DNA from 2 places in the Streptomyces sp. NPDC032940 genome. Region 1 is predicted to be linked to the other one. Evidence: riboswitches for the same ligand, from Rfam matches in the RefSeq annotation. Region 1 holds a riboswitch; the other holds the start of a gene.
The links. Region 1 has a riboswitch for S-adenosylmethionine ahead of AB0E77_RS03925 (aminotransferase class V-fold PLP-dependent enzyme). Riboswitches for the same ligand answer to the same signal wherever they lie in the genome.
Positions count from the first base shown of each region.

Region 2: another riboswitch for S-adenosylmethionine. It lies ahead of thrC (threonine synthase); the one in region 1 lies ahead of AB0E77_RS03925 (aminotransferase class V-fold PLP-dependent enzyme).

Region 1 is NZ_JBEZVJ010000002.1:286,512-301,670, forward strand. It holds gene AB0E77_RS03915 (cytochrome bc complex cytochrome b subunit) at 1-1,049, shown strand, start outside; gene trpD (anthranilate phosphoribosyltransferase) at 1,181-2,245, shown strand; SAM riboswitch class IV at 2,330-2,446, shown strand; gene AB0E77_RS03925 (aminotransferase class V-fold PLP-dependent enzyme) at 2,623-4,005, shown strand; gene AB0E77_RS03930 (Lrp/AsnC ligand binding domain-containing protein) at 4,036-4,317, opposite strand; gene AB0E77_RS03935 (rhomboid family intramembrane serine protease) at 4,314-5,072, opposite strand; gene AB0E77_RS03940 (hypothetical protein) at 5,229-5,468, shown strand; gene AB0E77_RS03945 (NYN domain-containing protein) at 5,548-6,897, shown strand; gene AB0E77_RS03950 (NlpC/P60 family protein) at 7,171-8,211, shown strand; gene AB0E77_RS03955 (NlpC/P60 family protein) at 8,424-9,443, shown strand; gene AB0E77_RS03960 (hypothetical protein) at 9,493-10,683, shown strand; gene AB0E77_RS03965 (glycosyltransferase family 87 protein) at 10,706-11,905, opposite strand; gene AB0E77_RS03970 (glycosyltransferase family 4 protein) at 12,089-13,231, shown strand; gene AB0E77_RS03975 (AMP-dependent synthetase/ligase) at 13,354-15,150, opposite strand.
Region 2 is NZ_JBEZVJ010000003.1:141,180-156,338, forward strand. It holds gene AB0E77_RS05630 (trehalose-6-phosphate synthase) at 1-1,359, opposite strand, end outside; gene AB0E77_RS05635 (hypothetical protein) at 1,512-2,180, shown strand; gene AB0E77_RS05640 (glucosyl-3-phosphoglycerate synthase) at 2,184-3,128, opposite strand; SAM riboswitch class I at 3,271-3,433, shown strand; gene thrC (threonine synthase) at 3,452-4,744, shown strand; gene AB0E77_RS05650 (MoaD/ThiS family protein) at 4,741-5,016, shown strand; gene AB0E77_RS05655 (cold-shock protein) at 5,403-5,606, shown strand; gene groL (chaperonin GroEL) at 5,936-7,558, shown strand; gene AB0E77_RS05665 (NADH:flavin oxidoreductase) at 7,789-8,919, shown strand; gene AB0E77_RS05670 (dihydrofolate reductase family protein) at 9,090-9,662, shown strand; gene AB0E77_RS05675 (hypothetical protein) at 9,688-10,251, opposite strand; gene murQ (N-acetylmuramic acid 6-phosphate etherase) at 10,300-11,235, opposite strand; gene AB0E77_RS05685 (MurR/RpiR family transcriptional regulator) at 11,366-12,319, opposite strand; gene AB0E77_RS05690 (hypothetical protein) at 12,375-12,758, shown strand; gene AB0E77_RS05695 (DUF4031 domain-containing protein) at 12,769-13,056, shown strand; gene AB0E77_RS05700 (GNAT family N-acetyltransferase) at 13,029-14,108, opposite strand; gene AB0E77_RS05705 (hypothetical protein) at 14,119-14,781, opposite strand; gene AB0E77_RS05710 (maleylpyruvate isomerase family mycothiol-dependent enzyme) at 14,832-15,159, shown strand, end outside.

The DNA.
Region 1 (15,159 bases):
TCTCGATGTTCCTGTTCGGCGGGGAGTTCCCCGGCCACGACTTCGTGGCCCGGTTCTACTCGATCCACATCCTGCTGCTGCCGGGCATCATGCTCGGCCTGCTGGTGGGCCACCTGATCCTGGTCTTCTACCACAAGCACACGCAGTTCGCGGGCCCCGGCAAGACGAACAACAACGTCGTCGGCATGCCCCTGCTGCCGGTGTACACGGCGAAGGCCGGAGGCTTCTTCTTCCTGGTCTTCGGTGTGATCGCGGCCATCGCCGGCCTCGTGTCGGTCAACCCGATCTGGAGCATCGGCCCGTACCGGCCGGACCAGGTGTCGACCGGGGCGCAGCCCGACTGGTACATGGGCTTCGCCGAGGGTCTCGTCCGCGCCATGCCCGGCTGGGAGATCAACTTCTGGGGTCACACGCTGGTCCTGGGCGTGTTCGTGCCGCTGGTGCTGTTCGGCATCTTCCTCGCCGCCATCGCCCTCTACCCGTTCATCGAGTCGTGGGTGACCGGCGACAAGCGCGAGCACCACATCCTCGACCGTCCGCGCAACGCCCCGACCCGTACGGGCCTCGGCGTCGCCTGGGTCACGGCGTACATGATCATGCTGATCGGCGGTGGCAACGACATCGTCGCCACGCACTTCCACCTGTCGATCAACTCGGTCACCTGGTTCGTCCGGATCGGGTTCTTCGTCGGCCCGGTCATCGCCTTCGTGATCACCAAGCGGATCTGCCTCGGCCTCCAGCGCCGCGACAAGGACAAGGTGCTGCACGGACGCGAGTCCGGCATCATCAAGCGCCTGCCGCACGGTGAGTTCATCGAGGTCCACGAGCCGCTGAGCCAGGGTGCGCTGTACACCCTGACCTCGCACGAGCAGTACAAGCCGGCCGAGATCGGCCCGACGGTCGACGAGAACGGCGTCGAGCGCAAGGCGAAGGGCTCGGAGAAGCTCCGCGTCAAGCTCAGCAAGGCGTACTTCGGTCCGGAGTCGCAGATTCCGAAGCCGACCGTCGACGAGTACAAGGAGATCACGAGCGGCCACGGCCACCACTGATCCTCCAGCGTCGCCACACCACGGTCGAAGGGCCCCGTCCGGTCTGCGGACGGGGCCCTTCGCCGTGCCCGGCGGCTGGATAGGGTGGGACCACACTCTTCTTCCACGATGCACACGATCAGGAGCGGCTCATGAGCGCTGTGACCCCCGCTGGAGGCGACATCGCGGCGGGCCGCTCCTGGCCCGCCCTGCTGAACGGTCTGCTGGACGGCCGCGACCTGTCCGCCGACGACACCGCCTGGGCGATGGACCTGATCATGCGCGGCGAGGCGACCGACGTGCAGATCGCCGGGTTCGCGACGGCGCTGCGGGCCAAGGGCGAGACCGTCGACGAGATCGCCGGCTGTGTGCGCTCGATGTACGCGCACGCGCACGTCATCGAGGTGCCCGGTGAGACGGTCGACATCGTCGGCACCGGCGGCGACGGCGCCAAGACCGTGAACATCTCCACCATGTCGGCCGTCGTCATCGCCGGCACCGGAGCGAAGGTCGTCAAGCACGGCAGCCGTGCCGCGTCCTCGGCGTCCGGCGCGTCCGACGTGCTGGAGAAGCTCGGCGTCAATCTGGAACTGGCCCCGAAGCGGGTCGCCCAGGTCGCCGAGGAGGCCGGGATCACCTTCTGCTTCGCCGTGAAGTTCCATCCCGCGCTGCGCCATGTGGCGACCGCGCGCGGCCAGCTCGGCGTGCGGACCGTGTTCAACTTCCTCGGGCCGCTGACCAATCCGGCGAAGGTGAAGGCACAGGCCGTCGGTGTCGCCGACCCGCGGATGGCCCCGATCATCGCCGGGGTGTTCGCCGAGCGCGGCAACTCCTCGCTGGTGTTCCGCGGCGACGACGGGCTCGACGAGCTGACCACGACCTCCACCTCCCGGGTCTGGGTCGTGCGGGACGGCACGGTGACCGAGGAGACCTTCGACCCGCGGGACGTCGGCCTGGAACTGGTGCCGGTCGAGGCGCTGCGCGGCGCCGACGCCTCCTACAACGCCGACGTCGCCCGCCGTCTGCTGGCCGGCGAGCCGGGCCCCGTCCGGGACGCGGTGCTGCTGAACTCGGCGGCGGCCCTGGTCGCCCTGACGCCCGGCGACGGACCGCTGACCGAGCGGATCCGGGCCGGCATGGAGCAGGCCGCCGAGTCCATCGACTCCGGCGCGGCCCGGCGCACCCTGGAGCGCTGGGTGGCCGCCAGCAACGCGTAGCGCCCGTCCCGGGACAGTGACGGCCGTCCCGCGATCCGGACACGGGTTGCGGGGCGGCGATCACTTCACGTACTTTCCTCCTCAGGTCATGAGTGACAGTCATGAGGCCCCGGCCGACTGTCCGGCAACCCTCCGTCCGTGGCGGGGTGCCCCGGGTGAAGACCAGGCCGTGGACAGCAAGGTCCACGGCAAGCGCGGACCCCTCGCGGAACCAGGGGTCCTGGGTCGTCCGAGGGAGTTCTCCGTGAATCAGCGAATGCGCTAGGGCCGCAGAGCCCCGCCTCCGCATCCCCTTTTCCTTTGCGTTTTCCTTTCCGTCCCGTGCTGGAGCCGTGTGCGCTCGCGCGGTGACGTCCTCTGCCTTCACGGGAGCACCCATGTCCGTCTCCGCCGTCGCCGCCGACCAGTCCGTCTGTGCCCCGCTGCCCGTCCTGGGCCGGGACGTCACCGTCCCGCTCGTCACCGGCGGCGAGGTCACCTACGCCGCGCTCGACTACGCCGCCAGCGCGCCCGCGCTCCAGCGGGTCTGGGACGACGTCGCCGCCTACGCCCCGTACTACGGCAGCGTGCACCGCGGCGCCGGGTACCTGTCGCAGCTGTCGACCGACCTGTTCGAGAACGCCCGGAAGACCGTCGCCGAGTTCCTCGACTGCCGGGACGCCGACCAGGTGGTGTTCACCCGGTCCACCACCGACTCCCTGAACCTGCTCGCCGGCGCCCTGCCGGCCGGCTGCCGGGTCTTCGTCTTCGAGACCGAGCACCACGCCTCGCTGCTGCCCTGGCGGGACGCCGACGTGACCTTCCTCGACGCCCCGGGCAGCCCCGCCGAGGCCGTCGAGACCCTGGAGCGCGCGCTCGCCGCCCGTGAGCCGTACGGGCCCGCCCTGGTCTGCGTCACCGGCGCCTCCAACGTCACCGGTGAGCTGTGGCCGGTGCGCGAGCTGGCCGCCGCCGCCCACGCGCACGGTGCCCGGATCGTCCTGGACGCCGCCCAGCTCGCCCCGCACCACCCGCTCAGCGTCCGTGACCTCGACGTCGACTGGGTCGCCTTCTCCGGGCACAAGCTGTACGCCCCCTTCGGCGCCGGCGTCCTCGCGGGCCGTGCCGACTGGCTGCGCGAGGCCGAGCCGTACCTCGCGGGCGGCGGGGCCAGCCGCAGCGTCAGCCGGCGCGCGGACGGCGGCGTGGACGTGCAGTGGCACGACAGCGCCGCCCGCCACGAGGCCGGGTCGCCCAACGTCATCGGCGCCTACGCCATCGCGTCCGCCTGCAAGGCGCTCACCGAGGCCGGGTTCGACACGCTGGTCGCGCGTGAGGAGTACCTGATCCGCACGGTGCGGGAGGGTCTCGCCGAGGTGCCCGAGGTGCGGGTGCTGTCCCTCTTCGGGGACGACGCGCCCCGCGTCGGCGTCCTCTCCTTCGTCGTCGAGGGCTGGAACAGCTCCCACTTCGCCGCAGCCCTCTCCGCCGAGTACGGCATCGGCGTGCGCGACGGACTGTTCTGCGCCCACCCGCTGCTGCGCACGCTGCTCGGCAGCGACCCGCAGACGCAGGGCGAGTGCGGCGCCCCCGAGGCGGCGCCGGGGGAGAAGTCCCTCAACGCCATCCGGGTCAGCTTCGGCGCGGGTACCCCGGACGAGCACGTCGAGCGGTTCGTGAACGCCGTCAAGGAGCTGGTGAGCGACGGCGCCCGGTGGAACTACCGCACCGAGGGCGGGCGTTGCGTCCCGGACACGTCCGCGGCCGGTACCGCCGCCTGAGCCCCGGGGCGGCGGTCGTGCCGGGAGGGCTCAGTTGTCCAGCCCGATCGCGAACGCCGCCTCCAGGTCGTGCTGCGAGTACGTACGGAACGCCACGTGCGTGTCCGTGCCCTCGACGCCCGGGATCTTGCTGATCCGGCCGGGGATGACCTCGGCCAGGTCCTCGTGCTGGTTGACCCGCACCATCGCGATCAGGTCGTAGGTGCCGGTGACGGAGAAGACCTCGCTGACGTTCTCCAGCGAGGCGATCTGCTCGGCGATCTCGGGGATCCGGTCCACGCTGGTCTTGATGAGGACGATCGCGCTGATCACGGCTGGTTCTCTCCCTCGGGGGCCGTCGCTGGAACGCCCCCAACTCTAGTCCCACCGCCGAACCGCACCCAGGCGAAGACGAAGCCCAGCCCGAAGCCCACCAGATGCGCCAGGTAGGCCACCCCCGGCCCGTCACCGGCCCGGCCCGCCGCCATCCACTGCAGGGACGCCCAGAACGGCAGCACCACCCAGGCCGGGAAGCGCAGCGGCAGGAAGAACAGGAAGGGCAGGAGGCTGGTCACCCGGGCGCGCGGGAACAGGAAGAGGAACGCCCCGAGGACCGCGGAGATCGCCCCCGAGGCCCCGACCAGGGACTCCTGGGAGTCCGCGTTGGCCGCCGCGTAGCCCAGCAGCGCCAGATAGCCGCAGCCCAGGTAGAACAGCAGGAACTGGAGCCGCCCCATCCGCGCCTCGGTCATCGCGCCGAAGACGTAGAGGAAGAGCATGTTGCCCAGCAGGTGCACCCAGCTCCCGTGGACGAAGAGTGCCGTGGCGGGGATGAGGACGGCTCCGGGGGAGTCCTCGAACAGTTCTGCGGGGATCACGCCCCAGCGGCGGAACCAGGCGCGCTGCGCGGCGAGCAGCTCCTCCCCGGTCCCGTGGGCCGGATTGAGGCCCGAGGCCGGGCTGACCAGGAACAGCAGGCAGCACAGGGTGATCAGCGCACAGGTCACCGGTGCCGTGCGACCCCGCCGGCCGCGGGCCCCGAGCGTCCTGGCCTTCCCGAGGGCCGCGGTGTTCCACTTGCGGATCATGAATACAGAGCATGACGTAACGGGGCGCAACCTCCCGTACCGCCTCGCCGCCGTGGACACGCGGGCGGCGGGTACCCGCCAGGCCGTAGGGTTACGAGCCACACGCACCGGGGAGGCCGGCGCGTCACGGACACTGGAAGAGAGCGGACAGCCACGATGACGGTTCCCCTGCCGACGGACACGACGCGGTGGCGCTGCACCCTCTGCGGCAACCTCACCCGCTTCGACGTGACCCGCGCCTCGAAGGTCGTCGAGTACGTGCACCTCGATCTGGCCGGTGAGCCGACGGTCGAGGAGCGCGAGGTGCTCAGTGAGACCATCGAATCGGTGCGGTGCCGCTGGTGCAACGCCGTCGACCAGGTGGAACTCGTGGACAGGCCGGGCGCCGGCTCCTGACGGGAGCGGGCTCGCGGGCCGCGGTCCCCTGCCGGGACCGCACAGGCATGCGCAGGCAGCAGAGGCATTGGGGTGACGGATGGTGGAGACACACGGCGGGGGGCCGGGCGACGGCGCCGCTGAGGTGCTCGACCGCCCGCTGCCCGACGGGGTGCGCCGCAGGGTCGTGCAGATCGTGTCCGACGGCTTCGGCGGGCTCACCCTCGGCGAACTGCCCGCACAGCTGAGACAGTACGCCCGCTTCGCCCCCAACCGCCGGACCAAGTTCGCCGGCAACGCCATGGCGGCGGCCGTGGAGACCGACCCGCTGTTCCGGCAGCGGATCGGCGAGAAGTTCAGAGAGGCCCAGCCGGAACTGGCCGGCGCCCTCGACTCCGGCTCCCCGCCACCGGCCGCGGACCCCCTCGACGTGGCGGCCGCGGCCTATGTGCTGCGCCCGCACGGCTGGGTGAAGCTGGTGACCGCCGCCGGCGAGGAGGCCCAGCGCGCGGACGCCGAGCGCGCCGACGAGGAGAGCCGCGCGGAGCTGGAGCGGCTGCAGGAGGAGCTGGCCCGGGCCCGGGAGCTCACCAGGGCCGAGACGGAGCGGCTGCGCGCCGAGCTGGACGCGGCGAAGAAGGAGGCCGAGTCGCTGCACCGCAAGCTGCGCTCCGCCCTCAGCGACGTCAAACGCGGCGAGGCGGCCCTGCGCAAGGTCCGCGACGAGATAGACACCGTCCGCACCGAGGCGCACGCCCAGGTCTCCGCCGCCGAGAGCGAGAGCCGGCGGCTCAAGGCGCGGCTCGGCGAGACGGAGGCCGCGCTCGAGGCCAGCCGCAGGGCGGCCCGCGAGGGGCGCAGCGTCGAGGACATGCGCGTACGGCTGCTCCTCGACACGCTGCTGGACGCCACGCAGGGGCTGCGCCGGGAGCTCGCGCTGCCCCCGGTGTCGGTGCGGCCCGCGGAGACGGTGGACGCCGTCGAGCCCGGCCGGATGACCCCCAAGGACATCGCCGCCCGCGCCCTGTCCGAGCACGACCCCGCCATCCTCGACCAGTTGCTCGCCCTGCCCCAGGCGCATCTGGTCGTCGACGGCTACAACGTCACCAAGACCGGCTATCCGCAGATGCCGTTGGAGAAGCAGCGGCTGCGGCTGCTCGGTCAGCTCTCCCAGCTCGCCGCGCAGACCGGTGCCGAGACGACCTGCGTCTTCGACGGGGCCGAACTGGCGGCGCCGGTGCTGCTCGCGCCGCCGCGCGGGGTGCGGGTGCTGTTCTCCAAGCCCGGCGTCACCGCCGACGAGCTGATCCGCCAGCTCGTGCGGGCCGAGCCCCCGGGACGGCCCGTCATCGTCGTCTCCACCGACCGCGAGGTCGCCGACGGGGTGGCGAAGGCGGGGGCCCGTCCGGTGGCCTCGGTGGTCCTCCTCAAGCGGTTCTCGCACGGCTGAGCCGGCCCCGAGTGCCAGGTCCCGGCCCCGGGGCGGTATGTCCCCGGAGCGCCGTCCGTCCCATGCGCAACGTACGGTCCGCTTGCCCGAATTGAGGGCCCCTCGGGGCGACGCGCTGTCAAGGGCGCCTCACCGCACGTGAGTTCACGGCAAAATATGCCTCACAGGTCTCACTATTTTCACCTCAGGATTTGAACTCATCACGACTTGGTCACTAGGGTCTGCCTTCGAACCCGCGCTCGGGTGATCCCCCTCAAGAAGGAGCTCGACTCCGTGGCGTCCCACCGTCGTCCCAAGCAGCCGAGCCGCACGCGTGTGACCGTGCTCACCACCGCAGCGGCAGCCGCAGTCGCTCTCAGCTCGCAGGCGGCCAACGCCGCGCCGAGCGAGAAGCCGAGCAAGGACGAGGTCAAGGCCAAGGTCGACAAGCTCTACGAAGAGGCGGAGCAGGCCACCGAGAAGTACAACGGGGCCAAGGAGAAGCAGGAGAAGCTCCAGAAGGAGATCTCCACCATCCAGGACAACGTCGCCCGCGGCCAGGAGGAGCTCAACGAGCTGCGCGACGGCCTCGGTTCGATGGCCAGCGCCCAGTACCGCTCCGGTGGCATCGACCCCTCCCTCCAGCTCTTCCTCTCCGCCGACCCGGACGACTACCTGGACAAGGCCTCCACGCTCGACCAGCTCAGCGGTCAGCAGGTCGAGGCGCTCAAGAAGATCCAGGAGAAGCAGCGCGACCTCGCCCAGCAGCGTGCCGAGGCCTCCAAGAAGCTCAAGGACCTCTCGGCCACCCGCACCGAACTGGGCAAGAAGAAGAAGGAGGTCCAGGGCAAGCTCTCCTCGGCCCAGAAGCTCCTCAACACGCTCACCGCCGCCGAGAAGGCCGCCCTCGACGCCGAGCAGGACCGCGCCAACCGCACCAGCGAGCGCCAGGCCCTCTCCGGCTCCACCGCCTCCGCCTCCGGTCGCGCCGGCGCCGCGTTCTCCGCCGCCCAGAGCAAGATCGGCACCCCGTACGTCTACGGCGCCACCGGCCCGTCCTCCTTCGACTGCTCGGGCCTGACCTCCTGGGCCTACGCCCAGGCCGGCGTCGGCATACCCCGCACCTCCGAGGCCCAGGCCAACTACGGCACGCGCATCTCCTCGATGAGCGACCTCCAGGTCGGCGACCTCGTCTTCTTCTTCAACGACCTGCACCACGTGGGTCTGTACGCCGGCAACGGCCAGGTCCTGCACGCGCCGCGCACCGGCACCGTCGTCCGCTACGAGTCGATGGACACCATCGGCGGCCCCTTCATGTGGGGCGTGCGCGTCTGATCCCGCTTCCGGGAAGATCGGGGAACGACCCGCTCGTGCCGCCCGTTCGGGCGAATCACGGCACGGGCTTCTGACCCTCCGCCCCGCCGGTGACCTGCGTCAGCGGCGGGGCGTCGCGTTGCGCACCCTCCCGAGGTCGTTGGTCGCCGCCCCGCCGCGGGGTTACTGTCTGCCGCGTTTCCCGTCCGTCAGCGGAAGGAGTGCGGCTTCCCGTGGGGTCCCATCGCCGCCTTGCACCGACCGGGTTCGATCGCGGCGCCACCGCCGCCGTCGGCCTTCTCTCCGTCGCCACCGCCGTCCTGGGCGCCGTACCGGCGGCCGTGGCCGCGCCGCACGACGACACCCGTGCCGAGGTGGACCGCCTCCACACCGAGGCGGAGCGGGCGACCGAGGCCTACAACAAGGCCGACGAGCGCACCGACGCCCTGCGCGAGCAGGTCGACGCCGCCCAGGACGAGATCGCCCGCAAACAGCAGCGGATCAACACCATGCGGGACGGGCTCGGCTCGCTGGCCGGGGCCCAGTACCGCTCGGGCGGCGTCGACCCGTCGCTCGTGCTGCTGCTCTCCGCCGACCCGGACGACTATCTGGACCGGGCCTCCGTGCTCGACCGGATCACCACTCACCAGGCCGGTGAACTCCGGGAGCTGCGCGGCGCCCTGCGCGAGCTCGCCCAGGACCGCGCCGAGGCCGCGCGGAGGCTCGGCGAGCTGGAGAAGGGCCGCAAGGCCGTCGCCGCCCACAAGAAGACCGTCGAACGCAAGCTCGCCGAGGCCCGGCGGCTGCTCGCCGGGCTCCCGGCCGGCGAACGCGACGCCTACGGCCGTACCTCCCGCTCCGGCCGCCCCGGCCTGACCGCCCTCGACGGCGCCGCACCCGCTGCCTCCGGCCGGGCCGCGGCCGCCTTCGCCGCCGCCCGCTCCGCGCTCGGCAAGCCCTACATCTGGGGCGCCAACGGCCCCTCCGGCTTCGACTGCTCGGGCCTGACCCAGTGGGCCTACGCGCAGGCGGGCGTCGGGCTGCCGCGCACCTCGCAGGAGCAGCGGTACGCGGGCCGGCGGATCCCGCTCTCCGAGGCGCGGCCCGGCGACCTGGTCGCCTACCGGGACGACGCCAGCCACATCGGCATGTACGCCGGCAACGGCCAGGTGATCCACGCCCCCCACCCCGGCGCCCCGGTGCGCTACGACCCGGTCGGTATGATGCCGGTCTCCTCGGTGACCAGGGTCTGACCCGCGCGAACCCGGGCCGTCGCGGCCCGGCGCCCGTACGATCGGAGAGGTGGCTGGTCGAAGGCGGGTGTCGGGTTCCTCGGTGGTGGCGCTGTGCCTGCTGCTGGTCTCCCTTGTGGCCTGCGGCGGCCGGACCGCGGCCGACCCCGTCCGGGCCGAGGTGCAGCGGATCCTGGACCGGCGCGCGGCGGCCGTCCTCGCCCACGACCGCACCGCCTGGGACCGCACCGGCACCGGAACCGCCTTCGGCAACCTGAGCGCCGTCCCGCTCGCCGCCTGGTCGTACCGCGTGACCGGCCTGCACCGCACCGGCACCACCGCCACCGCCGACGTCGACCTCAGCTACCGCGTCGACGGCTACGACCGGGGCGCCGTCACGACCGCCCGCACCGTGCGGCTGAGCCGGGAGCAGGACGGAGACTGGTCCGTCGAATCCGACCGGCCCGCGCAGCGGTCCGGCCAGCAGCCCTGGGACCAGGGCCCGGTGCGGGTGGTGCGGGGCACGCACAGCCTCGTCCTCGGCGTCGGACGGTCCACCGAGGCGCTGCGCGGCTACGCGGAGCTGGCCGACCAGGCCGTACCGGCCGTGTCCGACGCCTGGGACGGCGACTGGGCGCGCCGGATCGTCGTCGTGGTGCCCGAATCCCTGGAGGGGATGGCGGGACTGCTGGGCTCGCCCGCCTCCTCCTACCGGGGCATCGCCGCGGTCACCACCGGCGAGACGGGCGGCCGGGAGCACGCGCCCGCCGACCGCGTCATCGTCAACCCCGACGCGTACGGGCTGCTCGGCGCCCTCGGCAAACAGGTCGTGCTCACCCACGAGACCACCCACGTCGCCACCCGCGCCCACACCACCGCCGCCACGCCCCTGTGGCTGTCCGAGGGCTACGCCGACTGGGTCGGCTACCGCACCGACGGCCGCGCGCCCACCGAGGCCGCCGCCGAACTGACCCGCGCGGTCTCCGAGGGCCGCGTGCCCGCAGCACTGCCCACGGACGAGGACTTCGGCTTCACCGGCGAGGCGGACGAACTCGCCCGGGCCTACGAGGGCGGCTGGCTGGCCTGCCGGATGATCGCCGACCGGTGGGGCGAGGACCGGCTGGACGCCTTCTACCGTGCCGTGGGTGCCCACGACGGGCGCGCCGGCGCGGTCGAGGACGCGCTGCGGGACGTGCTCGGGACGACCGAGGAGGCGTTCACGGCGCGGTGGCGGACGTACCTGCGCGAGCAGCTCGGCTGAGCGACGTGGGGCCGCCGGGCGGTCAGTGCGGGACCGGTGCCTCGTCGGCGCGGGCCGGGCGCGGCGGCAGGGGCGCGCCGCCCCGGCTCGGCACCGTGTCGCGCCACAGGGCACGGGCCGCGACCAGCGCGGCGGCCACCAGCAGGCCGTTGCGGACGAACAGCAGCGTCGTGCCGAGCGTGTCGCTGGCCACCACGTGCCCGAACCAGAGCGGGAACTCCAGCACCGTCACCAGGGTCGCGGTCAGCACCAGCGCCACCGGCACCCGCATCCGGCTGGCGCGGAAGCACCCGCACACCGCCCCGACGCCCACCAGCCACACCATGTACTGGGGGCTGATCACCCGGCTGGTGACCGTGAACACCAGGACCGCCACGAAGGCCGCGTCCGCCGCCGTGTGCGCCTCGAACCGGGACGCCGCCACCCGCCACAGCAGCAGCCAGCCGAACGCCATCCCGGTCAGCGCCAGCGCGGCCGCGCTCACCGTCTCCACGTGCGGGCCGAGGAACTCCACGGAGCCGTAGTTGAGCAGGACCTGCCCGTCCCAGCCGTGGTGCCGGGCGACGTGGAAGACCAGCGAGCCAAGCGACTCCACCTCGGTGCCCCGGTCGCGCTGGAACGTCAGGAAGGCGAACGCCCCCGGCATCGCCAGCGCGAACACCGCCGCCAGCCCGGCACCGGTCAGCACCGCGGCGACCCACGCCGCGCGCCGGCGGATCCCCAGGAGGACCAGCACCGGCCACACCTTCAGCATCGCCCCGATCGCCGCCAGCACCCCCGCCGCCCGCGGATGCCGGCCCGCGGCGAGCAGCGCGGCCACGGCGACGGCGGTGACCATCACGTCGTAGCGGGCGTACACCGTCGGCCCGAGCAGCGGCACCCCCACCACCCACACCCAGGGCCCGAGCGCCGTCCTGTCGGTGCCGCCGGCCCCGTACCGCAGCAGGCCGAGGACGACCGCGTCGGCCGCGCAGGCCAGGACGAAGAAGGCCGTCGGGTAGTCGAGGAAGGGCAGCAGACCCGGCGAGAGGATCGGCAGGGCCGCGGCGGGCGGGTACTGCCAGGTCACGTCGTCGGACGGAAACGTTCCGGCGGACAGGACGTCGTACCAGCCCCGGTAGATGACCGACACGTCGCTGGTCACGTCCGGGCCCGGGAAGATCCACACCTTGAGCACGAACAGCAGCAGCATCAGCCGCGTCACGGTCCAGACGGCGAGCATCCCGGCCGTCGGCAGCCAGGCGGGGAACCGCCCCGTGTCGGTCTTCTCCACGTCACTCCGCCCGTTCCGCGCCCGTCCGCGCCCGTCCTGCCCGTCGGGCCATGATGTCCCGAACACCTGTATGCGTGCCACCGGCACGGCCGGACCCCGCCCCGGGCGGCCGGTTCGGTAGGGTCGGCGGCGATGCGCAAGACCCTGATCGTCACGAACGACTTCCCGCCCCGCCCGGGCGGCATCCAGGCCTTCCTGCACAACATGGCGCTGCGCCTGGACCCCGAGCGCCTGGTCGTCTACGCCTCCACCTGGAAGCGCAGCCGGGAGGGTGTCGAGGCCACCGCCGCCTTCGACGCCGAGCAGCCCTTCACCGTCGTACGCGACCGTACGACGATGCTGCTGCCGACGCCGGGAGCGACCCGTCGGGCGGCCGGGCTGCTGCGCGAACACGGCTGCACCTCGGTGTGGTTCGGGGCGGCGGCGCCCCTCGGCCTGATGGCGCCCGCGCTCCGCAGGGCCGGCGCCGAGCGGATCGTCGCCACCACCCACGGACACGAGGCCGGCTGGGCCCAGCTGCCCGCCGCCCGGCAACTGCTGCGCCGGATCGGGGAGTCCACGGACACGATCACCTACCTCGGCGAGTACACGCGCTCCCGGATCGCGGGCGCGCTGACGCCCGAGGCCGCCGCGCGGATGGTGCAACTGCCGCCGGGCGTGGACGAGAAGACCTTTCACCCGGACAGCGGCGGCGACGAGGTCCGCGCCCGCCTCGGCCTGACCGACCGCCCGGTCGTGGTGTGCGTCTCCCGGCTGGTCCCGCGCAAGGGCCAGGACACCCTGATCCGCGCGATGCCGCGCATCCTCGCCGCCGAGCCGGACGCCGTCCTGCTGATCGTCGGCGGCGGCCCCTACGAGAAGGAGCTGCGCCGCCTGGCCCAGGACACCGGCGTCGCCGCCGCCGTGCACTTCACCGGCGCCGTCCCCTGGTCCGAGCTGCCCGCGCACTACGGCGCCGGGGACGTCTTCGCCATGCCCTGCCGCACCCGGCGGGGCGGACTCGACGTGGAGGGGCTCGGCATCGTCTACCTGGAGGCCTCCGCGACCGGCCTGCCCGTCGTCGCCGGCGACTCCGGCGGCGCACCCGACGCGGTCCTCGACGGCGAGACCGGCTGGGTCGTCCGCGGCGGCGACCCGAACGAGTCCGCCGACCGCATCGTCACGCTTCTCGCCGACCCGCAACTGCGCCGCAGGATGGGGGACCGGGGCAGGGCGTGGGTCGAGGAGAAGTGGCGCTGGGACCTCCTGGCGGAGCACCTGAAAACGCTGCTGTAGGACAACGCCCCGAGGGGGCTGTGTGACATCGTGCGGCTCCGCCGCGCGGGCGCGACAGGTCACGGCGAACCCGCACCCGCCCGCGGCGACAAGGGGGCACCCCATGAGGCGCCCCCGCCCGACTACTTGGCGTAGATCGCCTCGATCTCGTCCGCGTAATCCTTCGCCACGACGTTCCGCTTCAGCTTCAACGACGGAGTCAAATGACCCGACTCCTCCGTGAACTGCGCCGACAGCACCCGGAACTTCCGCACCGACTCCGCCTTCGACACCGCCGCGTTGCCGTCGTCGACCGCCGACTGGATCGCCGCGAGCAGATCCGGGTCCTCCCGCAGTGAGGCCGCCGTCGAACCGGCCGGCTTGCCGTGGTCCGCGCACCAGCGGCCGAGGAACTCCTCGTCCACGGTGACCAACGCCCCCACGAACGGCCGCCCGTCGCCGACCACCATGCACTCCGCGACCAGCGCGTGCGCCCGGATGCGGTCCTCGATCACGGCCGGGGCGACGTTCTTGCCGCCGGCGGTGACGATGATCTCCTTCTTGCGGCCGGTGATCCGCAGGTACCCGTCCTCGTCCAGGGTGCCGATGTCCCCGGTGTGGAACCAGCCGTCGGCCAGCGCCTCCGCGGTCGCGCCCGGGTTGTTCCAGTACTCCTTGAACAGGTGCTCGCCGTGCAGCAGCACCTCGCCGTCGTCGGCGATGCGCACCACCGAGCCGGGCAGCGGCTGGCCGACCGTGCCGATCTTCTGCCGGTCCCAGGGGTTGAAGGCGGTGGCCGCGCAGGACTCGGTCAGGCCGTAGCCCTCCAGCACCGTGAAGCCGATGCCGCGGAAGAAGTGGCCGAGCCGCTCGCCGAGCGGGGCGCCGCCGGAGATGGCGTACTCGCCGCGCCCGCCGAGGACCGTGCGGAGCTTGCTGAAGACGAGCTTGTCGAAGACCTTGTGCTTGATCCTCAGACCGACGGACGGGCCCGACGGGCTGTCCAGCGCCTTGCTGTACGCGATCGCCGTGTCGGCGGCCTTGTCGAAGATCTTGCCCTTGCCGTCCGCCTGCGCCTTGGCACGCGCCGAGTTGTAGACCTTCTCGAAGACGCGCGGCACACCGAGGATCAGCGTCGGCCGGAACGCGGCCAGTTCGTCGGTGAGGTTCTTGATGTCCGGTACGCAGCCCAGCTTGATCGGCGCGATCATCGGCGCGATCTGCACGAGGCGGCCGAAGACGTGGGCGAGCGGCAGGAACAGCAGGACGGAGCACTCGCCGGTGCGGAACAGCGGGCGCAGCCGCTCGACGACGTTGCCGCACTCGGCGAAGAAGCTGCGGTGGGTGAGCACACAGCCCTTGGGCCGGCCGGTCGTGCCCGAGGTGTAGACGATGGTCGCCGGGTCGTCGGCCTTCGCGATCGAGCTGCGCTCCTCGACCGCCTCGTCCGTGACGTCCCCGCCGAGGCGCCCCAGCTCCTCCACGCCCCCGGCGTCGATCTGCCAGACGTTCTTGAGGGCGGGCAGCTGCTCGCGGACCGACTCCACGGCGGCGGAGTGCGCGGCCGACTCCACGACGCACGCCGTGGCGCCCGAGTCGCCGAGGATCCACTGCACCTGCTCCGGCGAACTGGTCTCGTACACCGGCACGGTGATCGCGCCCGCGCTCCAGATCGCGAAGTCCAGCAGGGTCCACTCGTAGCGCGTGCGGGACATCAGACCGACCCGGTCGCCCGGCTGGACACCGGAGGCGATGAGGCCCTTGGCGGCGGCGTGCACCTCGGCGAGGAAGGCACGGGCGTCCACGTCCTGCCAGGCGCCTCCCACCTTGCGGGCGATGACGGCGACGTCCGGGTGCTGCGCGGCGTTTCTGCGGACGATGTCGGTGAGATTTCCGTCCGCAGGGACCTCGTACAAGGCCGGAAGGCTGAACTCGCGCAAGACTGCTGC
Region 2 (15,159 bases), on a different contig from region 1:
GAACCACCGGGCCGGCGGCAACGCGGTGGCGGCGGCGGACAGCCGCTTCGACCGCTCGGCCCGTTCGCCCGCCGGCACGGACAACGCCTCGTGCAGGGCGTCCGCCGTGCCGGAGACGTCGTACGGGTTGACCACCAGGGCGTCCTCGCCCAGCTCCTCGTACGCGCCGGCCTCCCGCGACAGCACCAGCACGCACCCCTCGTCGGAGACGACCGGCACCTCCTTCGCGACCAGGTTCATCCCGTCCCGGATGGGGTTGACCAGCGCCACGTCCGCCAAACGGTACGCGGCCAGCGAGCGCGCGAAGTCGTCCTTCACGTGCAGCACGACCGGCGTCCACGCGGCCGTCCCGAACTCGGCGTTGATCTCCTCGGCGACCCGCTGCACCTCGGCCGTGTAGTCCCGGTAGACGGCGAGGTCCTGGCGCGACGGGTAGGCGAACGCGACGTGCACGACCCGCTCCCGCCACTCGGGCCGGTCGGCGAGCAGACGCCGGTACGCCAGCAGGCCCCGCACGATGTTCTTGGACAGCTCGGTGCGGTCCACCCGGACGATGGTCCGGCGCCCCTCGCCGATCTCCTGACGCAGCGCCGCCATCCGCTCGTCCACGTCGGCCTCGTGCGACCGCTTCCGCAGGAAGTCCGCGTCCGCGCCGAGCCCGTGCACGCCGATCTCCGTGCCGCCGAGCCCGCCCACCAGCGCCTCGCAGCAGGCGGTGAACGCGTCGGCCCAGCGCCGGGTGAGGAACCCGAGCCGGTCGGCGCCGAGCATGCCGCGCAGCACCTGCTCGGCGATGTCGTCCGGCAGCATCCGGAAGTAGTCGACCGGCGCCCACGGCGTGTGCGAGAAGTGGCCGATGCGCAGGTCCGGGCGCAGCTCCCGCAGCATCCCCGGGACCAGCACCAGGTGGTAGTCCTGCACGATGGCGACCGCGCCCTCGGCGGCCTCCTCGGCCAGCGCCTCGGCGAAGGCCCGGTTGTAGGCCTCGTAGGACGCCCACCGGCGCCGGAACTCCGCGTCGAAGACGGGCTCCAGGGGCGTCTGGTACAGCATGTGGTGCACGAACCACAGCACCGAGTTGGCGATCCCGTTGTACGCGTCCGCGTGCACGTCGGCCGGGACGTCCAGCATGCGCACGCCGTCCTCGCCGATCCCGCGCCGCACCGCCTCGCGGTCGCCGTCGCCGAGCGCGGAGCAGACCCACAGCGCGTCCGCGTCCGGCCCGATGGCCGACAGTCCGGAGACCAGTCCGCCGCCGCCCCGTTTGGCATGCAGCGAACCGTCCTCCCGCACCTCGTACGAGACGGGCCCCCGATTGGAGGCGACCAGCACCTGAGCAGCACCGAAGCTTGAAGCCATACGCCTCAACCTAGCCCGGCCCCGAAAACCTCAAACGTGTCCTGACGTCCCCTCGGCGGCGATTCGGTCACGTCACTTGTGTGGAAGATGTGAACGGGTTGAGTATGTGCAGTGTACATTTCAACCATCTGGGGGGTGGGCGTTCCGTGCCCATGTACTGGCGACAGGCGCGCATACGGGGGTTCGCCGCGACCGCGGCACTGATGGCCGCATCCGCGCTGGTCCTGGCCGGCTGCGGCGACGGCGACGCCGCCGCGACGGCGGACGAGCGGCCCACGGCCGTGACGGCCACCGCCACACCGGGCGACAGCCCGACCCCCGAGGCGGCCCCCTCCACCGAGACCCCGGCGCCCACGCCGACCCCCACCCCGGCCACGCTGCCCGACCTCAGCGGCGGCACGATCGGGCCGGCCGTCGCGGCGGCGGAGAAGGCGGGGGTCCGCTACGTCGTCCGGCTCCAGGGCACCGGCCGCACCGCCGCCTCCTGGGGCGCGGGCGAGAAGGTCTGCGAACAGACCGGCGGACCCGGCGACGTGACCTTCACCGTCCCGCGCGACGGCCGTGACTGCGCCGGGCGCCTGCTGCACACCCCGACGCCCACCCCGCCCGCGCCGGAGAAGACCCGGGACACCGGCGGCAGCGGCGGCACCGGGAGCGGCGCCTGCGAGCTGATGAGTCCCGCGGGCAACTGCTACGCCGACGGGCAGTTCTGCGCGAACAAGCACCACGGCCTGAGCACCCACGGCCGCGGCGGCGAGTACCTGACCTGTTCGCTGGACTCCGGCGGCAGGTGGCGCTGGTCGGACGGTGTCGCCGGCTGACGCTCAGGCCACCCGGCGGGACGCGTACTCCGCGATCTCCGCCATCGGGGGGCGCTCCTCGGTGTCCACGGCGTAGGTGCGGGGCTCGAAGCCGTCGATGCCCCGCTCGAACTGGGTGAGGGCCGGCCGGAGCAGATGGCCGCGGGCCAGCCGGAGCTGGGCGGTGCGGTAGATCGCGGCGGACATCCGGCCCAGCGCCCGGCCGTCCTGGTGCCGGTGCCGGCGCACCCCGACGTCGACCTGGGCGAGCGCGTCCAGGCCCACCAGGTGCAGGGAGTCGACCAGCATCCCCAGCTCGACGCCGTAACCGACGGGGAAGGGGAGCCGTTCCAGCAGGGAGCGGCGGGCCGCGTACTCACCGCCCAGCGGCTGGACGAAGCCCGCCAGCCGGGGCCAGTGCAGATTCAGCAGCGGTCGGGCCATCAGCTCGGTGACCCGGCCGCCCTCGCCCGGGGCGGCGTCGAGCGGGCGGTCGTACATCGCCTTGACGAGGTGGACCTCCGGGTCGGTGAGCAGTGGGCCCACGATGCCGGAGACGAAGTCCGCGGAGAACTCGCGCAGGTCGGCGTCGACGAAGCAGACGACGTCGCCGCCGGTGACCAGCAGCGAGCGCCACAGCACCTCGCCCTTGCCGGGCACGGCCGGGATGCGGGGGAGTATCTCGTCGCGGTGCACGACGCGCGCCCCCGCCGCGCGGGCCACCGCCGCCGTGGCGTCGGTCGAGCCGGAGTCCACGACCACGAGCTCGTCGACGAGCGGCACCCGGTGCATCAGCTCACGGCGGATCACCGTGACGATGTCGCCGACGGTGGCCTCCTCGTCGAGCGCGGGCAGCACGACGCTGACCGACTGCCCCGTGGCGCGCTTGGCGGCCATGATCTGCGGAAGCGTGCGGTCTGCCACGGACCAGGAGCGTGCGCCAAGCCAGCGCTCGACTTCTTCCAGCACGGTCGGTGGGCTCCTTTGTGATCCATCTCGCGGTACGGACGACTATCTCAACTGTCGTGGCCTTCGGTTACAGTCTTGAACAACGCGGATGACCGGCGCATGCCGGGGTCACCGTGTGAACCACCGCAGAACAACCACATACCGCTCATCCAGAGGGGCAGAGGGATACGGCCCGATGAAGCCCCGGCAACCCTCCAGTCGGTTCTCGCAGATCGCCGGTCACCGTCGATCGCAGCGCGAGGCTCCCGGCTAGGGAAGGTGCCAAATCCGTCTCACGGCGAGATGCGTCGTGAGGAAGATGAGGAGAAAGGGCCTCGCCTCACATGGCTGTGCAGACTGTCGCAACCGACACCACCGCTTCCCCCTCCACCGTGGACCTCGGCCCCGCCGCCGCCCTCTCCTGCCGCGAGTGCGGCCACCGCGTGCCCCTCGGTCCGGTCTTCGCCTGCGAGGAGTGTTTCGGCCCGCTGGAGATCGCCTACGACTTCTCGGCCTACGACACCGAGGAACTGCGCAAGCGGATCGAAGCGGGCCCCGCGAACATCTGGCGCTACGCGCCCCTGCTGCCCGTCCCGGCGGACGTCGCGACCAAGCCGAACATCAACCCGGGCTGGACCAAGCTGGTCAAGGCCGACAACCTGGCCCGCGAACTCGGCGTCACCGGCGGTCTGTACGTCAAGGACGACTCGGGCAACCCGACGCACTCCTTCAAGGACCGCGTCGTCGCCCAGGCCCTGGAGGCCGCCCGCGCCTTCGGCTTCACCACCCTGTCCTGCTCCTCCACCGGCAACCTCGCCGGTGCCGTCGGCGCCGCCGCCGCGCGGGCCGGCTTCCGCTCCTGCGTGTTCATCCCGCACGACCTGGAGCAGGGCAAGGTCGTCATGGCCGCCGTCTACGGCGGTGAACTCGTCGGCATCGAGGGCAACTACGACGACGTGAACCGCTTCTGCTCCGAGCTGATCGGCGACCCGGCCGGCGAGGGCTGGGGCTTCGTCAACGTCAACCTGCGGCCGTACTACGCCGAGGGCTCCAAGACCCTCGCGTACGAGATCTGCGAGCAGCTCGGCTGGCAGCTGCCCGACCAGCTCGTCGTGCCGATCGCGTCCGGCTCCCAGCTGACGAAGATCGACAAGGGACTGCAGGAGCTGATCAAGCTCGGCCTGGTCGAGGACAAGCCGTACAAGATCTTCGGCGCGCAGGCCGAGGGCTGCTCGCCGGTGTCCACCGCGTACAAGGCCGGGCACGACGTGGTCCGCCCGCAGAAGCCGAACACCATCGCCAAGTCGCTGGCCATCGGCAACCCGGCCGACGGCCCCTACGTCCTCGACATCGCCCGCCGCACCGGCGGCGCGGTGGAGGACGTGACCGACGGACAGGTCGTCGACGCGATCAAGCTGCTCGCCCGCACGGAGGGCATCTTCGCGGAGACCGCGGGCGGTGTGACGGTGGGCGTCACGAAGAAGCTGATCGAGAACGGCGTCCTGGACCCGTCGCTCACGACCGTCGTGCTGAACACCGGCGACGGCCTCAAGACCCTCGACGCGGTGGCCGGCACCGGCCTCACCGCGACGATCCGCCCCAACCTGGACTCCTTCCGAGAGGCTGGCCTCGCATGAGCGTGACCGTTCGCATCCCGACCATCCTGCGCACCTACACCGGCGGGCAGGCCGAGGTCGCCGCCGAGGGGGCGACCCTCGCCGAGGTCATCTCGGACCTGGAGAAGAACCACACCGGGATCGCCGCGCGTGTCCTGGACGACCAGGGCAAGCTCCGCCGCTTCGTCAACGTCTACGTCAACGACGACGACGTCCGCTTCGAGCAGGGCCTTCAGACGGCGACGCCGGACGGCGCCGGCGTCTCCATCATTCCGGCCGTCGCGGGCGGCTGACCGGAGCCTCCTACTCCCGGTAGTGCGCATTGCCCCCTCCGCAATAGAAGCGGAGGGGGCGATTCCATTGGATTGAGCGCGGTAGAGTTGGGGAACACGCTCCCGCTCGCCCGACAAGAAATAGCCAAACTGTGGGCGTATTTCGCGGCTTTTGTGGACTTTGTGTAGCCCGACTTGACCCGAATTCAGGCGAATTCTCGCCACATTCCGGACCGGCTGCGTCCAGATTTCTCGTCCGATTGACCTGTTGCAGACGGCAGTTGGACAGATACATTCAGCCGCGGTCGACGCGTTCCGGCGCACGCCCCCACCCATTGGGGGGTGAGGTCTGACCCGGATCCGCGAAGTGCGGATCTGTGCAAGGGCCAGTAATAGGGGAGTTAGGCATGGCTCAGGGCACCGTCAAGTGGTTCAACGCGGAGAAGGGGTACGGCTTCATCGCGGTCGACGGTGGTGCGGATGTTTTCGTCCACTACAGCGCGATTCAGATGGACGGCTACCGCACCCTCGAAGAAGGCCAGCGGGTCGAGTTCGAGATCTCGCAGGGTCAGAAGGGCCCGCAGGCCGACATGGTTCGCCTCAGCGCCTGAGACGTGCGGCCACCGCAAGCCAACGGTCTTCTCCGAAGGGCCCGTACCCGGCCGGGTACGGGCCCTTCGGCCTGTCCGGGCCCGGTAGGCCCCCGGGTGTTCGCGGGTGGCTGAGCCGGGGCGTCGATGTCCCGAGGCGCTTGCACTCGACAGGGCCGAGTGCTAATCATTGGCGTTAGCACTCTGAAGGTGAGAGTGACAACGAAGGACCGGGTCGGTGAGGCCCGCGGGCCGGGTGGGGAAGGAACCCACGAGGCCGGCGAGCCGTCCGTCGCGGGCGCGGGCGCGGTCCGAAGGAATCACCCCCAGTCCTGGAGGGACCACTTCACATGGCCAAGATCATCGCGTTCGACGAGGAGGCGCGGCGCGGCCTCGAGCGCGGCATGAACCAGCTCGCGGACGCCGTCAAGGTGACGCTCGGCCCCAAGGGCCGCAACGTCGTCCTCGAGAAGAAGTGGGGCGCGCCCACGATCACCAACGACGGTGTCTCCATCGCCAAGGAGATCGAGCTCGAGGACCCGTACGAGAAGATCGGCGCCGAGCTGGTCAAGGAAGTCGCCAAGAAGACGGACGACGTCGCCGGTGACGGTACGACCACCGCGACCGTCCTCGCCCAGGCCCTGGTGCGCGAGGGTCTGCGCAACGTGGCCGCCGGTGCCAACCCGATGGCGCTGAAGCGCGGTATCGAGAAGGCCGTCGAGGCCGTCTCCGCCGCCCTGCTCGAGCAGGCCAAGGACGTCGAGACCAAGGAGCAGATCGCCTCCACGGCCTCCATCTCCGCCGCCGACACCCAGATCGGCGAGCTCATCGCCGAGGCCATGGACAAGGTCGGCAAGGAAGGCGTCATCACCGTCGAGGAGTCCCAGACCTTCGGTCTGGAGCTGGAGCTCACCGAGGGTATGCGCTTCGACAAGGGCTACATCTCGGCGTACTTCGCCACCGACATGGAGCGGATGGAGGCGTCGCTCGACGACCCGTACATCCTCATCGCCAACTCCAAGATCGGCAACGTCAAGGACCTGCTGCCGCTCCTGGAGAAGGTCATGCAGTCGGGCAAGCCGCTGCTGATCATCGCCGAGGACGTCGAGGGCGAGGCCCTGTCGACCCTGGTCGTCAACAAGATCCGCGGCACCTTCAAGTCCGTCGCCGTCAAGGCCCCGGGCTTCGGCGACCGCCGCAAGGCCATGCTCGGCGACATCGCCATCCTCACCGGCGGCGAGGTCATCTCCGAGGAGGTCGGTCTCAAGCTCGAGAACGCCTCCCTCGACCTGCTGGGCAAGGCGCGCAAGGTCGTCATCACCAAGGACGAGACCACGATCGTGGACGGCGCCGGCTCCGCCGAGCAGGTCCAGGGCCGGGTCAACCAGATCCGCGCCGAGATCGAGAACAGCGACTCGGACTACGACCGCGAGAAGCTCCAGGAGCGTCTGGCGAAGCTGGCCGGCGGCGTGGCCGTCATCAAGGCCGGTGCCGCCACCGAGGTCGAGCTCAAGGAGCGCAAGCACCGCATCGAGGACGCCGTCCGCAACGCGAAGGCGGCCGTCGAGGAGGGCATCGTCGCCGGTGGTGGCGTGGCCCTGCTCCAGGCCTCCCAGGTCTTCGAGAAGCTGGAGCTGTCGGGTGACGAGGCGACCGGCGCCAACGCTGTGAAGCTCGCCCTGGAGGCCCCGCTGAAGCAGATCGCCGTCAACGGCGGTCTCGAGGGCGGCGTCGTCGTGGAGAAGGTCCGCAACCTCCAGGTCGGCCACGGCCTGAACGCCGCGACCGGCGAGTACGTCGACATGATCGCCGAGGGCATCATCGACCCGGCGAAGGTGACCCGTTCCGCGCTGCAGAACGCCGCCTCCATCGCCGCGCTGTTCCTCACCACCGAGGCCGTCATCGCCGACAAGCCGGAGAAGGCCGCCGCGGCCGCTCCGGGCGGCATGCCGGGCGGTGACATGGACTTCTGATCGACCGGTTCCGGTTGATCGACCGTCCTTCACGTGCCGAGGGCGGCACTCCTGGCCGAGGCCGGGGGTGCCGCCCTCGGGCGCTTTCCGGCCCCCTGCCCACGGGTCCGTGTGACCCGGGTCACGGATGACGGGCGGCCGGAATGGCGGTGGCGGGTGCGCCGGTTGCAGGGGGTGCAGGCATTCATGCGCATGCACATACTGACCGGTACCTCCTGAGGAGACCCCCCGTGACCGTCACCGCCTCCGACGCCGCCTCGCGCGCCGCGCAGATCCTCGCCCGCCCGGCCGTCATCAACGGCCTGACCGTGCCGAACCGCATCGCCATGGCGCCGATGACCCGCATGTTCTCCCCGGGCGGCATCCCCGGCGAGGACGTGGTCTCGTACTACGCGCGCCGCGCCGCCGCCGGGGTCGGCCTGATCGTCACCGAGGGGACGTACGTCGGCCACGACTCCGCCGGGCAGAGCGACCGTGTGCCGCGTTTCCACGGTGACGAGCAGCTGGCCGGCTGGGCGAAGGTCGCCGACTCCGTGCACGCGGCGGGCGGCACGATCGTGCCGCAGCTGTGGCACATCGGCATGGTGCGCAAGCAGGGCGACAAGCCCTTCCCCGACGCCCCCGCCGTCGGCCCCTCGGGTCTGCGCATCGGCGAGGACGAGGTCACCGGCAAGGCCATGACCCAGCGCGACCTGGACGACGTCATCGGCGCCTTCGCCGACGCCGCGGCCGCCGCCGAGCGCATCGGCTTCGACGGCGTGGAGATCCACGGCGCCCACGGCTACCTCGTCGACCAGTTCCTGTGGGCCGGCACCAACCGCCGCACCGACGCCTACGGCGGCGACCCCGTGGCCCGGACGAAGTTCGCCGCGGAGATCGTGGCCGCCGTGCGGGAGCGGGTCTCGGCCGAGTTCCCCGTGATCTTCCGCTACTCCCAGTGGAAGCAGGAGGCCTACGACGCCCGCCTCGCCGAGACCCCCGAGGAGCTGGAGGCGATCCTCACGCCGCTGGCCTCGGCCGGCGTCGACGCCTTCCACGCCTCCACCCGCCGCTACTGGGTCCCCGAGTTCGAGGGCTCCGACCTCAACCTCGCCGGCTGGACCCGGAAGCTGACCGGGAGGACCGCCATCACCGTCGGCTCCGTCGGCCTCGACGGTGAGTTCGTCAAGGCCTTCCAGGGCGAGGGCGCCGGGCTCGGCAGCCTCGACGACCTCCTGGACCGCCTGGAGCGCGACGAGTTCGACCTCGTCGCCGTCGGCCGCGCCCTGCTCCACGACCCGCAGTGGGCCCGCAAGGTCCTGGACGGCCGCCTGGACGAGCTGACGCCGTTCGACGCTGCGGCGCTGAAGACCCTCAGCTGAACCCCGGTCCGGCGTGCGGACGCGCGGCGCGGCACGGGCGGCCGCGGTGCGCGTCCTGGGCCGGCGGTGACCGATGAGTTTTCCCGGGCGCCGCGGTCAGAGAGGGTGAACGCACCATGTGACGGCGGGGCACGAGCCGCCCGGAACCACGAGCCACCCAGGAGACCCAGATGCGCACCCTGATCAGCACCGCCTTCGTCTCGCTCGACGGGGTCGTGGAGGCGCCCGGCGGCGAGTCCGGCTACCGCAACGCGGGCTGGACCTTCAAGGACGTGGAGTTCCTCCCCGAGGCGTACGAGATCAAGGGGCGGGAGCAGAAGGAGGCCGGCGCGATGCTCCTCGGCCGGGTCAGCTACGAGGCGTTCAGCCCCGTCTGGCCGGACATGGAGGACTTCGCCGACTACAGGGAGATGCCGAAGTACGTCGTCTCCACCACCCTCACCGACGACGACCTCGTGACCGACTGGGGCGAGACCACGATCCTGCGCTCGGTCGACGAGGTCGCCGCGCTCAAGGAGACGGAGGGCGGCCCGGTCATCGTGCACGGCAGCGCCACCCTGGGCCGGGCCCTCGCGGACGCCGGCCTCGTCGACCGCTACCACCTGCTGGTCTTCCCGCTGCTCCTCGGCGCGGGCAAGCGCCTGTTCAGCGACACGGACAAGGACGCGCAGAAGCTGAAGCTCACCGAGCACGAGGCGTACGCCAACGGCGTCCAGAAGATGGTGTTCGACGTCGTCCGCTGACGTCCCCTTCCTTCCCCGCGCCGGCTCAGCCCATCGGCTCGATGTCCACCCGCACCGGCGTCCCCCACACGCGCAGCACCTCGTAGTCCGTGAACTCGTGCACCAGCCGGTACGCCATGGCCGCGCGCGGGGCACGCAACTGGGCGGCGATGTACAGCTCGGCCTCGCGGCGGTCCCGGCGCGGGGTGCCGCACAGCTGCCACGCCTGGCCGTTCCACAGCTCCGGCAGCCAGCGCTGCTGGGGCTGCGGACGGTCGCCCCGCACCCCGTAGCGGGACTGCGCCGGCTCGGCGGTCCGGACCGGGGCCGGGCCGCCGCCGTACTCGGCGCGGCGGGCGGCACGGCGGCGGGTCTCGCACAGCAGGCACAGGTCGGGGGCGGCCTCGTCGACCGGGCCGTTCGGATGCTCGGGGCAGCGGGTGCTGGGGGCGGCCGTGGTGACGCTCTCCTCCAGCAGGTCCAGCGCGCGCTTCACGTCGGCGCGGATCTCGTGCACCTTGGCGTCCGGCGTGTCGGCGGTCAGGGCCTCGCCGTGCTCACCGAGGAGACGCAGGGCGCGGCCCAGGGCGGTCAGCTGGGCGTGGTTCATGCTCCTCAGGGTCGCACACGGCACCGCCGGTCCCGCCCGCCCGTGCCGTCAGCCCTTCGCCGCAGCCAGCGCGGCGCGCAGATGACCGTCGGACTCCTCCAGGAGCCGGGCGGCCGTCGGGCCGTCGACGTCGGCCAGCAGGGCCAGGACGGCGTGCTTGACCTCGCCGTCGGTGGCGGCCAGGGCCCGCTCGATCTCCTCGTCCCCGGCGCCGGTGGCGAGCGCGACGATACGGCGGGAGCGGGCGCGCAGCTTCTCGTTGGAGGCGCGCACGTCGACCATCAGGTTCCCGTAGGTCTTGCCGAGCCGGATCATCGTGATCGTCGAGAACATGTTGAGGACCAGCTTCTGCGCCGTGCCGGCCTTCAGCCGCGTGGAGCCGGTGATCAGCTCGGGCCCGGTGACGACCTCGATGCCGTGCTCGGCGGCGACGGCCAGCGCGCTGCCCGCGTTGCAGGCCAGGCCGACGGTCAGCGCGCCCAGCGCCCGGGCGTGTTCGACGGCACCGACCGCGTACGGGGTGCGGCCGGAGGCGGACACGCCGACCACCGTGTCGTCGGCGGTGAGGCCGAGGGCGTCCAGGTCCGCGCGGGCCAGCTCGGCGGAGTCCTCGGCACCCTCGACGGAGGTGACCATGGCCTCAGGGCCGCCCGCGATCAGGCCGACGACCTGCCCCGGCTCCGTGTTGAAGGTGGGCGGGCACTCCGAGGCGTCCAGCACACCGAGCCGTCCGGCGGTCCCCGCGCCGGCGTAGACCAGCCGGCCGCCGCGGCTCATCCGGGCGGCGACGGCGTCGACGGCGGCGGCGATCTCGGGCAGCCGCGCGGCGACGGCGGCCGCCACCGTGGCGTCCTCGCCGTTCATCGTCCGCGCGATGTCGAGGGTGGACATCCGGTCGATCTCGGCCAGCTCGGGCCGGAACGCCTCGGTGGACATCGCCTCCAACTGGGAGCGGAGGTCGGGGTGATGGGGGGTGGAGGTCATAAGGATGCGGCCCTTTTCAACGTGCGATGCCTGTACATACCTGGGGGCGCGGGGCTGTGTCGATATGCGGCTCCGCCGCGTGGGCGCGACAAGCCACGACGAACCCGCAGTCGCGCATGGCGGACAACCCCTACGGTCTACCGCGCGGCCCATGCCGATGAGCCAACGCCTCATAGGACGCCGCCAGAGCCGGCGCCGCCGCTTCGTACGTCCGCTGCGCCACCCCCACGAACAGGCAGTCCACCACCAGCAGCTGACTGGTCCGCGACGACATCGCCGCCGGCCGCAGCTCGCTCTCCCGGGCCGTGGACGTGGTCAGCACATGGTCGGCGTACTGCGTGACGGGGCTGTCCGGGCGGCCGGTGATCGCGACGGTCGTCGCCCCGCGTTCGAAGGCGGCCCGCAGCGGCTCGATGACGTCCCCGGTCGAGCCGGAGTGGGTGATGGCGAGGGCCACGTCCCCGGCGCGCAGCTGCACCGCGTTGGTGACGGCGAGGTGCGGGTCGCTCGGGGCGTGGGCTATCAGCCCTATGCGCAGCAGTTTCTGGGTGAGATCCTGGGCGACCAGCCCGGAGGCGCCGATGCCGTACACATCGGTGCGGCGGGCGGCGGCGAGTGCGGCGACGGCCGCGCCGAGCTGGACGGTGTCCAGTCCGGCGGCGGTGTCGGCGAGGGTCTGCTGCTCGTCGTAGGCCAGCTTGGCGACGACGTCCCCGATCGGGTCGTCGACCGCGATGTCCGTCGTGATGGCGGGCGCGCGCCCCGACTGCTGCTGCGCCGCGAGCCCGGCGAGGGCGAGGCGCAGATCGCGGTAGCCGGGGTAGCCGAGCAGGCGGGCGGTGCGCACGACGGTGGCCTCGCTGGTGCCGGTGAGCTCGGCGAGGCCGGTGACCGTGAGGGCCGCGCAGCCCGCCGGGTCGCCGGCGACGGCCTCGGCGACCCGCTGCATGGAGCGGGTCATCGACGGCGCCAGGGTGCGCACCTTGGCCGCGAGGGCGGCGGGCGCGGGCGGCGCGCTCCCGCCTCCGCCGGCGCGGCGGCCGGCGGACGCACTCGCGAAAGTTTCCTTCACTTCATCGGTCACTCATGAAAGATATTTTCGTTTCGGCCCGCGGGTCAAGAGTGCGCACAATGGGGGCATGGACCCCATCAGCCCGCTGGAGCAGGCCCTGCACGCCGCGCGCGCCCTCGTGCTCGCCGACCTGGTGGCGGGCCGGGCGGCCGAGCCGGACGTCGTGTCGCTCGTCGAGGAGTCCGTCGTACAGCGGCGCTGGTGGGTCGAGCAGTGGCCCGAGGGTGTGGAGTTCGTGGCCGGGCTGGTCGCGCAGGACGTCCAGGACGCCCTGCTGGAGCGGTACGGCCGCTGGCCGCTGTGCCCGGTGTGCGGCTCCGGCGACCCGCACGCGCTGGACGTCGAGCCGGAACTCGGCCCCGATCCGCACTGGGTGTGCGGCAAGGCCGGGGTCAAGGTCGCGGCGGTCGGCTCCCTGGGCACCGCCCTGGGCGGCACGCCGTCGTCGTGAGGACGCCCCGGTGACCGTCTACATCGATCCGCCGACCTGGCCGGGCCACGGCCGTCTCTGGTCCCACCTCGTCAGCGACGCCTCCTACGCCGAACTGCACGCGTTCGCCGAGGCCCTGGGCGTGCCGCGCCGCGCCTTCGAACGCGACCACTACGACCTGCCCGCCCACCGGTACGCGGACGCCGTGTCCGCCGGCGCCCTGGAGGTCAGCAGCCGCGAGGTGGTGCGGCTGCTGCACGGGGCGGGGCTGCGGCGGCGCAAGGGCGGCGGTCAGGGACGCGCGGCCCGCAGCTCGTAGGCGAACTGCTTGTCGTCCTCGCCCGTGACCCGGGTGAAACCGGCCCGCTCGATGACGGCCTGGGACGGCAGGTTGCCGGGCTCGGTCGTCGCGAACACCGACGTCACCTCCGCGCGCTCCAGTGCCCACGCGGACAGGGCGCGCAGCGCCTCGGTGGCGTACCCGTGGCCGCGGGCCGGCTCGGCGAGGTCGTAGCCGATCTCCACCCGGCCGTCCTCGTCGGGCGCGCCGTGGAAGCCCATGCCGCCGACCGCACGCCCGTCCTCGGTGCGCACGAGCGTGAACACGCCCCACTCCGGCCGGTGCACGCCCGTCTCGTACGCCTTCAGCAGCATGCCGGCGGCGTCCCGCGTGCCCTGGTACGGCCCGCCGTCGACCCAGACGAAGCCGCCGTCGCCGCCCACTGCGAGATCGGCGGCGGCAGCGGGGGTGACGCCCTGGAGGGTGAGGCGGCCGGCGGGGATCACGAGGTTGTTGTGCCAGCGCCACGTCTCGAGCGGGGCGCGGCCGGGCAGCTCGCCGCGGCCGGTGGCCCACAGCAGCGTGCGCCAGTGGTCGGCGCCGGGCTGGACGTGCGGGAAGATCCGGCTCAGCACCTCCGCGCAGAGCCCGGCGGGCGGCTCGTACGCCAGGCCCAGGCCCTCGGCGATGTCGTGCGTGTGCACCAGCACCTCGGTGATCCCCATCGCGGCGAAGCCCTCGCGGTCCGCGCTGCGGAACGGATACGGGTGGAAGGCGCGGACCTCGCGCGGGGTGGTGCGGACGGTGGCGGCGAGCAAGGCGCCCGTCGTCTCGATCACCTGGAGGACGCCCTCGTTGCCGGTGCCGTCGTCGAGGGTGATCTCGAAGGGGACGTAGGCCCGGGTGGCGCGTCCGGCGAGCTGCCCCGCATACGCGATGAGGTCGCTCGCGATGTGCTCCGCCGTGTACCGGCAGCTCCACTCGAGCCGCCCGGCCCGCACCCCCTCCCAGTCCCGGTCCGTCGCCGTCCGCAGCAGCGCCACCGCGCCCGCCACGGCCTCTTCCACCTGGTCCCCGCCCATGGTCCGCATGCCGGGCAGGCTACGGGGCCCGGCCGCCGTCCGGCGACAGCATTTCCAGCTCCCCGGTGAGGTTGTGGCGGGCGGTCGCCTCCCATTCCCGGATCCCGTACGGCGTGCGGAACAGCCGGGGCAGGCCGAGAAGTTGACGCAGGATCGCGGCGCGGCCCGCGCGGAAGGCGTCGTTCGGGACGAAGTGGTACTCCTCGCGGACGGCGGCCGTGTAGGCGGCGTACGCCGAGGGTGGCGACGCGAGGACGGACAGGTCGGCGTCGCACAGCACCTGGCCGTCGCGGTCGTCGTCGGCGGGGTCGTGGGAGACGGTGAGCCGCACCAGCCGGGCCACCTCGGCGGCCTTGTCCGCGGGCACGCCGGCCTCGGGCAGTGCACGCTCGGCCAGCCGCGCCGACCGCTCCTCGTTCTCGGACCGCTCGGGCAGGTACACGGCGTCGTGGAACCAGGCGGCCAGCCGGACGACGTCGGCGTCGTCGGCGTACCGCTCCAGCTCGTCGACGCGGTCGAGGACCGAGGTGAGATGGGCGAGCGTGTGGTAGCGCCGCTGGGGCTCCTGCCAGCGGGCGAGCAGGTTGCCGGCGTACGGCGCCGGGTCGGGACCGGCGCCGGGGCCCCGGGCTCCGTTCAGGGCTCGGGCGAAGCGGGCGCGCAGGGCGTCGAGATCGGCCATGCGCTCATTCTCCCGCGAGGGGCCCGACGACAGGGCCTAGCGTGGAGCCCATGACGACTCCTGCCGATGTGCACGACGTACGCGACCCCGAGCTGCCGGGCCGGCTGCTCACCCTCGAACGGGACGAGCTGGTGCCGCTGCTGCGGTCCCGGGCGGACGGCGACTTCGCGCTGCCGGTGGCGGCGTGTCCGGGCTGGACCGTGCGGGACGTGCTGGCGCACTGCTCGTCCGCCCTGATGCGGGTGGTGGAGCGGCGCTTCGAGAAGGGCGTCTTCTCGCCCCCCTCCAACGACCGCGACATCGCCGAGCGCGCCGACTGGACCAACGCCCGGATCGTCGACGAGCTGGAGCGCGGCATGACCGAGGCCGGGCCCGTGA